4 regions of the Erwinia billingiae Eb661 genome follow, and region 1 is predicted to be linked to each of the others. Evidence: predicted binding sites of a transcription regulator. Region 1 holds the regulator's gene; each other region holds the start of a gene.

Region 1 (3,133 bases):
GCAAAGCCGTAGAATTTACGGATAAACAGGTAGCTGATAAGGGTAATGGCTAGCATCACCAGCAGCACGATGGATTCGGGTGCCTGCAGGCGCAAGGTCACCGCGGCAATCACCAACCCGGCCAGCGTGCCCAGCGCACGGTGCTGGATGCGGACGCGCGTTGCGCTGTAACCGTTCTGGCTGACAAACATGACCGTCATCAGGATCCAGTAGGGTTTGGGCAGATTAAAGAACAGCGCCAGCGAACTGGCAAAGGTCAGCATCACCGCAAAGCGGGCGGCGGTGCGCAAGGCGGCCGATTTCAGCGACAAATAGCTTTTGATGGCCGGCAGCAGCGGCAGTCGGCGCTGCCGGTCAGCCATCAAATCGCGCTGATAAAGGGGACGCTGGGTACGCAGCACCCGACCAATCCGGCTGAAGTGGTAATAGCAGAAGGTGCCCACCGGGTTATCCGGATTCTGCCGTGAGATCTTCTCCAGCGCCTGAAGCTGCTTATCCATGGTGAAGCGCTCGGGCAGCTTGTGGTAAAGGATATCGTCGGCCAGTTCACGCAGCCTGGCGGCGATGGTCTGCGCGTTCCAGCGGATCACCGCTTCGGCATGGCTTTGCTCCACCAGCTTTTGCACTTCTTCCGGCTGATGCAGGCTGACGGAGATGTGCTCCTGCAAATCTAGCGCGATTTGAAACGCGCGGGTCAGCCGCTTGTGGTGATTGTTGTTGGTGGCTGACAGCATATGCATCTGCTGATAGCAGGTGGTGATCAGGTCGACCGCTTTTTGCTGGCGCGCCAGCAGCGGAGGCAGGGCTTTCTCCGGATCGGTGAGTTTGGTCAGCAGGGTGTATTTCGCTTCGCAGTAACCCGCCAGCTCGCGATAGAGCAGGCTTAAGGTTTCCCGCAGCGGCTGCTCTTTCCACAGCCAGAACCAGACCCAGTTGAACACGCCGTACCAGATGGTGCCGAGCACGTAGAGCATCGGCGGTTCCCACACCGGCATGCGTCCTGCCAGGCTAAGGGTGAAGATTGCGGCTATCAGCGAGCCGGGCAGCAGGCGGCCATGCAGCGGGCTGATTTCACCGGTGACGCCCAGCAGCATCGCCATCGAAAACAGGATCACGGGCAGGGGAACGTGGTGACCGGCAAGATACTGGATCAGGAAACTGCTGAAGGCAAACAGGCTTCCGCCAACGATCAGGCGTTTGAAAAAGCGCTTATGAGGAGTATCAAGGCCAGCGAGGTTGCAACAGGCAGGGACTAAGGAAAACAGCAACCCTTTTTGCAAGTCGCCCAGTAGCCATCCCATCGCTACCGGTAAACAGAGCACCAGCGTCTGGCGCAATGCGTAGTTGATCTCCGGGTGATAAATCAGTCGACGCCACATCACTCCACACCAAATAAAAAGGCGCAACACCAGGTGTTGCGCCGTGGATCAGAGCCGATTAGCGAGTGCCGTAGACAACGATAGTTTTACCGTGTGCCGAGATCAGGTTCTGATCTTCCAGCATCTTCAAAATGCGTCCCACTGTTTCACGAGAACAGCCAACGATTTGCCCAATTTCCTGGCGGGTGATCTTGATCTGCATCCCATCCGGGTGCGTCATGGCGTCCGGTTGTTTTGCCAGGTTCAGCAAGGTCTGCGCGATGCGACCCGTCACATCGAGGAAAGCTAAATTGCCCACTTTCTCAGAAGTGACCTGCAAGCGATTCGCCATCTGTGCAGACAGGCGCATCAGAATGTCAGGGTTAACCTGGATCAGCTGACGGAATTTTTTGTAAGAGATTTCAGCCACTTCACAGGCTGTCTTCGCGCGTACCCACGCGCTACGCTCCTGACCTTCTTCAAACAGGCCAAGCTCGCCAATAAAGTCGCCCTGATTGAGGTAAGACAGGATCATCTCTTTGCCTTCTTCATCCTTGATAAGCACCGCTACTGAACCTTTGACGATATAGTAGAGGGTTTCTGCCTTTTCACCCTGATGAATCAGCGTGCTCTTGGATGGATACTTATGAATATGGCAATGAGACAGGAACCATTCAAGTGTCGGGTCTGTTTGCGGTTTGCCGAGAACCATTCGCTGTTATCCTCTGTTGTAATCGTGCCTAAATACAGGGGCAGAGTTCCCTGCCAGGCGTTGAAATAGTCAAGCGTTTCCCATCAGGAAATTTATTCGGGCCTCTGTTAAAAGCCTGGCTCGTTATGCGATTCGTTTCGTCGTGCCTGTAGAGTACTGACGAAAATATTACAGCTTTGTTTGTAGCACAGCTTTCAACGAGTGTCTTGTGTTGTCTCGCTTCAGCATAGTGCGAAAATTGCCGCATTGCCGTTTTTCTGCCTAAAGCGTAATCTGGCGATAACTGAATGAATTAGAGGAAATTGTTATGCAGGCTCGAGTCAAGTGGGTTGAAGGGTTAACGTTTTTGGGAGAATCCTCATCCGGGCATCAGGTTCTGATGGACGGAAATGCGGGCGATAAAGCCCCGAGCCCGATGGAGATGGTGTTGATGGCCGCGGGCGGATGCAGCGCAATCGACGTGGTTTCCATTCTGCAGAAGGGCCGCCACGACGTAAAGGATTGCGAAGTGAAGCTCAGCTCCGAACGCCGTGAAGAGGCCCCGCGCCTGTTCACCCACATCAATCTGCACTTTATCGTCACCGGCGTGGCCTTAGGCGATAAAGCGGTGTCGCGTGCCGTCGATCTCTCCGCGGAGAAATATTGCTCGGTGGCACTGATGCTGGGCAAGGGCGTGGAAATCACCCACAGCTATGAAGTGATTGAGTTACCGGCGTAAGTCATCCCATCGCCGCCCTAAGCCCCGTGCCCGCGGGGCTTACTCTATTTTCTTACCCTGGATCAGACGCTTCACCAGCGGCCCCATAATCAGCTCCATCGCCAGCCCCATCTTGCCGCCCGGCACCACCAGCGTATTGATGTGCGAGATAAAGGATCCCTGCAGCATCGACAGCAAATACGGGAAGTCGATATCTTCCAGCGCCTGGAAATGGATCACCACAAAGCTTTCATCCAGCGACGGGATACCGCGCGCCGCGAACGGGTTAGAGGTATCCACCGTCGGCACGCGCTGGAAGTTAATGTGCGTGCGGGAGAACTGCGGCGTAATAAAGTTGATGTAATC
Region 2 (3,133 bases), 740 kb from region 1:
CCGGCTGACGATCGATCGCCAGTAAAAAGGCCGGTTCAACCGGGATAAACATCAACACATAATCCAGGGAGCGTAAACCGGGCAATTGTTGGTAATCTTTTCGGCTCAGCTGACGTAAATGCCCACGAATGGCGGCAATATGCTCGCTGATTGCCGCTTCGCGCTGCGCCTCATCGTCACCGTTGAAGTAACGTTCGTAGGCCACCAGCGTCATTTTGGCATCGATAACCACATCTTTGCCCTGCGGCAGACGCACGATCACATCCGGCTGCATCCGTCCGTTCTGTTCTAACTGAATGGTGACCTGGGTTTCATACTCATGGCCTTCCCGCAGCCCGGAGGCTTCAAGCACGCGGCTCAAGACCACTTCACCCCAGTTACCCTGGGTTTTATTGTCGCCTTTCAGCGCTTTGGTCAGGTTGATCGCTTCCTGCGCCATTTGCGCGTTCAGCTGCTGCAGGTTGCGGATTTCATGCGAGAGGGTATGACGTTCACGGGCTTCCTGGCCAAATCCGTCCTGCACCTGGCGGCGGAAGCCTTCCAGCTGTTCACGCAGTGGCGAAATCAGGCTGTTAAGGCTTTGCTTGTTTTGCTCATCAACGCGGCGGCCACTGTTTTCGAAAATCCGGTTTGCAAGGTTTTCAAATTGCGCGTTCAGCCGCTGCTCGCTGTTGACCAGCAGGCGCTGTTTCTCTTCAGCAGCCATGCGGGTTTCTTCAAGACGGATGGTGACTTCGCGCAGTTCGGCTTCCTGAGAACTGTTGATTTCCAGCTGGTTGCGTAATTCCCGCGTCAGCTGTTCAGTTTCATTGCGCCAGTGATCGAGGTGGTGAAGCTTTTCCTGGGCCGCAGACAGCGTCCCGTGTAGCTGGCGCAACTCGAGCTCATTCTGCCGTTGCGCCTGCTGACAGGTTTCGACCTGCTGCTGCAGCCGTTGACGCTCTTCGCGCAGCTGTTCCGCTGACTGCAGCAGCAATTGCCGTTCGGTTTCCTGCCGGGCTGAGACCTGCTGCCCGCGAAACCAGGCGATTGTCCAGCCTGCCAGCACACCGGCCAGCGCCAGACAAACGCCATAACTGATTGTTGCATCCACCTTTATTCTCCCGCATGGACTTATCTACGGGAAAAGGTAGAGGCCTACTGTATGAATGTCCAGATAAAAAGCGTCAGATTAGGCGGCGCGCCGCATCTACTACGATACGTACCGCATCACTCTCGGTTCTTTTCATCGTTTCCGCATCAGGAATTTCCTGCTGAGTGCGGTTGACGATCACACCCGCCACCATACCGGCCCGCAGTCCCTGACTGGCACACATGGTTAACAGCGTTGCCGACTCCATTTCATAGTTCAGCACGCCCATATCCTGCCATTCCTTCATTGAGTTCTGGAAACGGCTGACGACGCGGCCTGAAAAGGTGTCGTAACGCTCCTGACCAGGATAGAACGTATCGGAAGATGCGGTGATACCAATGTGGGTGGTTGCGCCTGCCGCTTTCGCCGCGTCGACCAGCGCCGTGGTGCAGGTAAAGTCCGCGACAGCCGGGAACTCCAGCGGGGCGAAGTGCAGGCTGGCGCCATCAAGACGCACTGAGCCGGTGGTGACCAGCACATCGCCGACGTTAATCTCTGGCTGAATAGCGCCAGTGGTACCGACGCGCAGGAAGGTGCGCACGCCCAGTTGAGCCAGTTCTTCCACTGCAATAGACGTTGAAGGACCGCCGATGCCGGTGGAACAGACGATCACCGCCTTGCCATCCAGCTCTGCACGCCAGCTGGTAAATTCACGGTGTGAAGCCAGATGGACCGGGTTTTCCATCAATGCCGCAATTTTTTTCACCCGCTCAGGATCGCCCGGCACAATCGCCAAGGTCGCGCCCTGCAAATCCGCTTTTGTTAAACCCAAATGAAAAACGTCTGAGTGTGCCATTTCAAACTCCTGTAACGGGAAAGGGGGATAAGGATCTGGCGGTCACAATAATGCAAAGCTGCCGAAAATTATGTGAATCGCATCACTTCGTCCAATGAAAGTTACATTGAATCAACAACAAGAAGTGACATACATCACATTTAAACACTCTTTCCTTTCGGATTGCCACAACTTGCCCTCACGGTCAGGTAATGGCAGTGTTAATGATGGGTAGAGAGCAACCCCCTGACCCAAACGTAATCCTGGCTATAGTTAGCTGATTGCGCTAATGCATGCATGGAGAGGACAATGAAAACCGACGAGAATACGACTCAAAAAATGAGCAATAATGGGTTCACTCCTGCGGTATCGCCTACCGCATCGACCACGATTATTACTGACAGTGACGCCATCCAGTCAGGTGAAACATCCATTCCTACTCAGGGCGAGAACATGCCCGCTTTTCACGCCAAACCGCGTCATGTCAGCGGCCCACTGCCGGTGATTCTGGTGGTTCAGGAGATTTTTGGCGTGCATGAACACATTCGCGATATCTGCCGTCGCCTGGCTGCCGAAGGCTATCTGGCGGTTGCGCCAGAGCTTTACTTCCGCCAGGGCGATCCTGCTGAATACGACGATATCCCGACGCTGTTTAAAGATTTAGTCAGCACCGTTCCGGATAATCAGGTGTTGGCCGATTTGGATCACGTTGCCAACTGGGCCTCCCGTCACGGCGGCGATATGCGCAATATGGGCATCACTGGCTTCTGCTGGGGCGGACGCATTACCTGGCTGTATGCAGCACACAATCCACAGCTGAAAGCCGCCGTGGCCTGGTATGGCAAAATGGTCGGAGAGAAGACGCTGAAGCAGCAGAAGCAGCCGGTTGATATCGCGGTGGATTTAACTGCGCCGGTGTTAGGACTTTATGGCGGCAAGGATGACAGCATTCCGCAGGAGAGCGTGGAGACTATGCGCCAGGCGCTGCGTGCAGCGAACGCCAAATCGGAAATTATTGTTTATCCGGATGCGGGCCATGCCTTTAATGCCGATTACCGCCCAAGCTATCATGAAGAGTCGGCCAAAGATGGCTGGCAGCGCATGCTCGCCTGGTTCCGGCAGAATGGCGTGAAGTAATAAAAAAAGGGGCGCCAGGCGCCCCACATCACTTCAATCACTCAGAAATCAGGCCGGTTTTTTAGTTTTGCGCAGATTCTGGGCGGCTT
Region 3 (3,133 bases), 890 kb from region 1:
CTTTCCTCACTTAACTACAAAACATACAAATGAGGTAAAAAATGTTAAAACTCAAAGCAGAATTGAGAAAAGGCGTCTTATACCTGCTCAAGAAAATGCCATGGTCTTATCAGGACCGAGTTTACTATTTTCACACTTTTAAGCGGTTACCTAACATTCGCCAGCCGAAACTGTTTAATGAGAAAATTCTGTACCGCAAATTCGTCACTGGCGACTATGTTCGTTATGGGAATCTTTCGGATAAAGTTTTAGTGCGCGATTACATAGCAAAAACAATTGGTGAAGAGTATTTAATTCCTTTGCTGCATGAAACGGCCGATCCGATTTCATTGCTGGGGCTTAAATCCTTAAAAAACACCGTTATTAAACCGAACCACGGTTCTGGTATGGTAGAAATCTTTCTTGAAGAACCAGACTGTATTCAAAAACAGTTGCTGGTGCGCCGCTGTGAAGAGTGGTTGCGCTGTGATTTCTCGCATCAGTCGCGGGAAATTCATTATCGCTACATTAAGCCGCGCATTCTGGTGGAAGAGTATGTTGGTGATGGCAAGTTTGCCGCCATCGATTACAAATTCCACATGTTCAACAAGAAAGACGGCAACTTTGAGTACGTGCTGCAGATCATCTACAACCGCTGTGGCAACTCACCGCTGTCGATGAACTTCTACGTCAACAACCTGGAGCAGTGCTTCTACAAGATCCGCGATACCGGACTGGATATCAGCGGGGATATGGAAACGTTGAAGAAGGCGCTGGAGCTGAGCAAAAAGCTGGCCAGTGACTTCGACTATGTTCGCGTTGACTGGTACATCAGCGAAGGGCAAATCTTCTTTGGTGAGCTGACCTTTACGCCGGGTGCAGGCATGGTGACCGGGCTGGATATGGGCCTGGATAAGATGATGGGTGATATGTGGTTGCAGGAACACAAAGCAGCCGTATTGCCAGCAACGTCAGGAAGCGTTACGCCGCTGCCGGTGGCCTTTAAGAAGTTTTGATTGAGCCGAATACAATAACGAGCCGCTGACTCTCTGAGTCAGCGGCTCGTTTGTTTTCAGGGCATAGGATAATCAGTTGGGGTGTGGCTCATCACGTCGATAAACACATCTTTGGTGATGTGCCAGAAGTTATGCAGGTTATCCATACTCAGAGTGATACCTAACAGCCCGGTAACGAACCAGCATGACATGCCGATACCCACGCCGGTGAAGACAAAGGCAATGCCTTTGTGGCTGGCCTGACGGCACTTCACGTTAAAGGTGCTGGCAATAAACATCATTACTGCACTAACCAGTTCCCATCTCATCAATACCAGGCTAGCGGTTAAGGTACCCATATCGTTCAAACTCCGAGATTTACTGCCCTGACAAGAGGCGGTGTCATCACCGATCCAGACGAAAAGTTGCCAGGTTGCTTTTCACTTGAACGGACATAACAGGTCACAGAAGTGTGATGACGGTCACATTATATCACTCGATTTTAAAATTTGAACAAAATTTAGACCTGGTATGGTAGTTTTTTGTCAGTGGAACATTAAGCCTTTTATTAACTGAGGTTTACCGATTTAATTCCAAAGTATGGGGAATAATCCGTATAGGGAAAGAATGAAAACCGTCTTACAGGCTATATTACTGCGCATAATTCCTTATATTTTGGAAAATAATTACTCTCCGATATCAATTTTATTTTTAATTTAAGGCAGTTAGCTTTATTTTGAGACGACAAATGACAATTAAACTCATTATAAATGATTAGCCCGATCGTCCGGTTCCACCTCTTATTTTCAACGGCACTGATGGAAACTCAGCAAAAACAGGTGCTTGATATTGCTAGCAATTAGCGGGGTTGTTCCATACTTAAACCTTACTTAGCTTTTATTTGACGTGACTTAAGTCAAATTACCTCTTTGAGATGAATCCGACCTCTTAAAAGTTGTACAACCCGCCAATGGGTTGTAGGATTTTTCATGGTAAAAATCCTTATAACTCATTCCCTTCCATTTCCACAGGGCGGGATCTCTACACCTCAAATACAGCTCCCGTCATATTCGCTAAAGCGAAATGCGGTAACGGAGCAATAAAAACAATAAAGGAGGCTTTGTGTTTTCGACTGACGCAAAACAGCGCCCGCTGACGCCTGATGACGTGGCGACCCTGAGTAGCCACTACGTGTTACGGGTCCAGCACAACCAACAGGGCCACATTACCTCTGTGGAAGCACTCCGTGCACAAGGCTAATTCAACGGCTAAAAAACCGCTGCTGACCTTACGCAAAAGTCTGCAACGCATTCATCTGGTGATCATCGTGGTGTCGCTGTTGTTCAGCGGCATCTCGTTGTCGGTGCTGTCGATGTTTGCCCTGCGCAGCTATGCGGAAAACAATCTCCAGCTGGTGGCCACCACCCTCGGCTACAGCGTGCAGCCGGCGGTGCTGGCGGGCGATGCGGATGCGGCTAACGACATCGTGCGGCAAATCGGGGCGAAGGCGGAGTTTGGCCACGTCAGAATTGTCGATGCCAGTAATCGCCTGCTGGTGAACTGGCCTCCATCCGGGGCGCAACATCATCAGGGCGCCGGGGAGCTGGTCACCCACTGGATTTTCCCGCAGCCTGCCAACGTGCCAATCGTGCACAACGGCAAGGTGATTGGACAGGTGTGGTTGAGCGGTGATGCCAGCCGGGTGCTGCATTATCTTAGCCAGGCGTTGAAGTGGCTGAGCGGCAGCCTGCTGGTGACCGCGCTGCTGGCCTCGTGCCTGTCCAACCGCATGCACGCGGGGATCCTCAGCGGGCTGCAAAATATTGCCTCAGTGGCGCACGACGTACGCCGACGGCGCGCCTTCTCGCTGCGGGTGCCGTCATCGTCGATTGCCGAGCTGAACAAGCTGAGCGGGGATTTCAACAGCCTGCTGGATGAGCTGTCAGACTGGCAGACCCATCTGCAGCGCGAAAACGACTCGCTGGCCCATCAGGCACGGCATGATGCGCTGACCGGTTTGCCTAACCGGACAGCGTTTGAGCAGGCGTTGCACACGCTGATGAACAACCCGCAAACCGCCGATCGGGTTGCGGTGCTGTTTATCGATGTTGACCGCTTTAAAGAGGTGAACGATACCTATGGTCACGCTGCCGGGGACA
Region 4 (3,133 bases), 1.3 Mb from region 1:
TATCATGCGTACCGCCCTGTCCCTTGGTTGGCAATATCTTCGCGCCTTTGTCATCATTTACCTCTGTCTTTATGCCGGAACAGCCCTGGCTGGCCTGCTGCCCGTGACGATCCCCGGCAGCATTATTGGCATGCTGATCCTGTTTGGTCTGCTGGCATTGCAGATCCTGCCGGTGGACTGGGTGAAACCCGGCAGCACCCTGTTGATCCGCTATATGGGCCTGCTGTTTGTGCCGATCAGCGTCGGCATCATGAGCTACACCGATATTCTGAGCGCGCAGTTTGGCCCGATCGTGGTCTCCTGCGTGCTGAGTACCTTTATCGTGCTGCTGACCGTCGGGCTGGTGTCACACCGGTTACACAGCCGTCCGCTGATCAAACCAGGAGCCGGCGATGAGTGATATCTGGTGGTCACTGCCGCTGACGGTGATGGTGTTTTTTGCCGCACGTCGCGTGGCGGCAAAGGTGAAAATCTCGCTGGTCAATCCGCTGCTGGTATCGATGGCGGTGATCATCCCGCTGCTGTTACTGATTCAGATGCCCTATGCGCGCTATTTCCAGGGTAGCTCGGTGCTTAACCATCTTCTTCAGCCTTCTGTCGTGGCGTTAGCCATTCCGCTGTATGAGCAGATGCATCAGATCCGCGCGCGCTGGAAGTCGATTATTGGCGTCTGCTTTATGGGCAGCATGACGGCGATGGTCTCCGGGACGGCGATTGCGCTGTGGATGGGTGCCACGCCGCAGATTGCCGCCACCATTATGCCGAAGTCGGTCACCACGCCGATCGCGATGGCCGTATCTGGCACCTTAGGCGGCATTCCGGCGATCAGCGCGATCTGTGTGCTGATCGCCGGCGTGCTGGGAGCGGTATTTGGTCATATGCTGCTGAACCTGCTGAAGATTACCGGCAAGCCTTCGCGCGGGCTGGCGATTGGCAACGCCTCCCATGCGCTGGGCACCGCGCGCTGTGCGGAGCTGGATTATCAGGAAGGGGCTTACAGCTCGCTGGCGCTGGTGATCTGCGGGATTATTACCTCGCTGCTGGCGCCGTTCCTGTTCCCGTTGCTGATGCACCTCTGGGGTTAAAATTTGCGATGCGTCGCGCATTTTGTAATTCGCTTTCATAAATTGCATTGCTTGCGTGATATCAATCACATATAACTCAGCAACTGCCCGCTACACTTAGCGGCCGAACTTGTTAAAGAGGCCCGATAATGCACCCACGTTTTCAAGCCGCGTTTGCCACGCAGCCGACAGCCCTGCAAACCGCCCTGCTGCCGATCCTTTCCGCTGCTGACTTTCAGGCATTCCTGACGCCAGCGCAGGTGGCTGACGTAAAATCCGCATCAGGCCTGGACGATCGTGAGCTGGCTTTTGCTCTGCTGCCGCTGGCTGCCGCCTGCGCCGTGGCGCCCCTCTCCCACTTTAATGTTGGCGCGCTGGCAAGAGGCAAAAGCGGACACCTCTATTTCGGTGCCAATATGGAGTTTGTTGGCGCGACCATGCAGCAAACCGTGCATGCCGAACAAAGTGCGGTCACCCACGCCTGGATGCGCGGCGAAGCCTCGCTGGAAGCCATCACCGTCAATTACACGCCTTGCGGTCACTGCCGCCAGTTTATGAATGAGCTAAACAGCGGCACCGCGCTGAACATTCATCTTCCGGGCCGCGCACCGGCCACGCTCGGAGACTATCTGCCCGATGCCTTCGGCCCGCGCGATCTGGAGATCAAAACGCTGCTGCTGGATGACGTTGACCACCAGCTGAGCATCAAAGGCGATGCGCTGACGCAAGCCGCGCTGCAGGCCGCCAACCGCAGTCATGCACCTTATACTCAGGCCTGGAGCGGCGTGGCGCTGCAATCCGCAGACGGCGCGATCTTCGCCGGCAGCTACGCGGAAAATGCCGCCTTCAACCCCAGCCTGCCGCCGTTACAAGCCGCCCTCAACCTGCTCAGCCTTGCCGGCCATGATGTGCTGACCATTCAGCGCGCGGTGCTGGCAGAAGCGCCAGATGCCAGGGTCATTCAGCGCCAGGCGACTCAGGCGACGTTGCACGCGCTGGGCTGCGCCAATCTGACCACCGTTCCGCTGGACTGATCCCTTCAACGCCAGGATGCAGCGTTACGCTGCATCCTGTTCAGCTTTCGCAAAAATTGAATACAAACCGTTCCTTTTGTTATAACCCGTTAACAAAAGCTGTACTTTCAGACTAATTATTTTAGGATTGGCCCACAACATCCCGATCCGAATGAGTATTGATTGCATGGAACTCGAATACGAAAGTAAACGACCGCTGTATATTCCTTATGCCGGCCCTATTTTGCTGGAATTCCCGTTGTTGAATAAGGGAAGCGCCTTCTCTGTAGAAGAGCGAAATGAATTTAACCTGCGCGGCCTGCTGCCTGAAACGGTGGAAACCATCGAAGAGCAAGCCAAGCGTGCCTGGAAGCAGTTTCAGGACTTCAAAAACGATAACGACAAACACGTTTATCTGCGCAATATCCAGGACACCAACGAAACCCTCTTCTACCGTCTGCTGGACAACCATCTTGAAGAGATGATGCCGATTATATACACCCCCACCGTCGGCGCGGCCTGTGAACACTTCTCCGAAATCTATCGTCGTGCCCGTGGCGTGTTTATCTCCTATCCGAACCGCGGCAACATCGAAGATATGTTGCAAAACGCCACCAAGCAGAATGTCAAAGTGATCGTGGTTACCGACGGCGAACGCATTCTCGGCCTGGGCGACCAGGGCATCGGCGGCATGGGCATTCCCATTGGTAAGCTCTCGCTGTACACCGCCTGTGGCGGTATCAGCCCGGCGTACACCTTGCCAATCGTGCTGGACGTCGGCACCAACAACCAGCAATTGCTGAATGACCCGCTGTATATGGGCTGGCGTCATCCGCGCATCACCGGCGAAGAGTACGATAACTTCGTCCACGAGTTCATTCAGGCGGTGAAGAGCCGCTGGCCGAATGTGGTGCTGCAGTTTGAAGACTTCGCACAGAAAAATGCGATGCCGATCCTCGAACGCTACCGTGACGAAGTTTGCTGCTTCAATGATGATATTCAGGGCACCGCCGCCGTTACGCTGGGTACGCTGATTGCCGCCAGCCGTGCGGCGGG

What was found. Region 1 encodes CRP, which controls carbon source genes, mostly activating them, when cyclic AMP is high. Its sites were predicted from a motif close to ATGTGANNNNNNTCACAT; they were not measured.
Region 2: udp (uridine phosphorylase) is a predicted target of CRP. The motif match lies at 2,051-2,068, and genes of this name have one in related genera.
Region 3: EBC_RS03285 (YjcB family protein) is a predicted target of CRP. The motif match lies at 1,445-1,462, and genes of this name have one in related genera.
Region 4: cdd (cytidine deaminase) is a predicted target of CRP. The motif match lies at 1,139-1,156, and genes of this name have one in related genera.

What each region holds. Positions count from the first base shown of each region.
Region 1 covers NC_014306.1:4,624,459-4,627,591, reverse strand. Annotated here, with positions in the region: gene EBC_RS22565 (YccS/YhfK family putative transporter) at 1-1,379, opposite strand, end outside; gene crp (cAMP-activated global transcriptional regulator CRP) at 1,438-2,070, opposite strand; gene EBC_RS22555 (OsmC family protein) at 2,378-2,788, shown strand; gene EBC_RS22550 (phosphoribulokinase) at 2,828-3,133, opposite strand, start outside.
Region 2 covers NC_014306.1:262,778-265,910, reverse strand. Annotated here, with positions in the region: gene rmuC (DNA recombination protein RmuC) at 1-1,093, opposite strand, end outside; gene udp (uridine phosphorylase) at 1,167-1,928, opposite strand; gene EBC_RS02600 (dienelactone hydrolase family protein) at 2,217-3,044, shown strand; gene metE (5-methyltetrahydropteroyltriglutamate--homocysteine S-methyltransferase) at 3,093-3,133, opposite strand, start outside.
Region 3 covers NC_014306.1:416,177-419,309, forward strand. Annotated here, with positions in the region: gene EBC_RS03275 (MATE family efflux transporter) at 1-33, shown strand, start outside; gene EBC_RS03280 (ATP-grasp fold amidoligase family protein) at 42-995, shown strand; gene EBC_RS03285 (YjcB family protein) at 1,052-1,333, opposite strand; gene EBC_RS25675 (hypothetical protein) at 2,097-2,234, shown strand; gene EBC_RS03290 (diguanylate cyclase domain-containing protein) at 2,221-3,133, shown strand, end outside.
Region 4 covers NC_014306.1:3,322,813-3,325,945, forward strand. Annotated here, with positions in the region: gene EBC_RS16600 (CidA/LrgA family protein) at 5-400, shown strand; gene EBC_RS16605 (CidB/LrgB family autolysis modulator) at 393-1,085, shown strand; gene cdd (cytidine deaminase) at 1,214-2,098, shown strand; gene EBC_RS16615 (NAD-dependent malic enzyme) at 2,265-3,133, shown strand, end outside.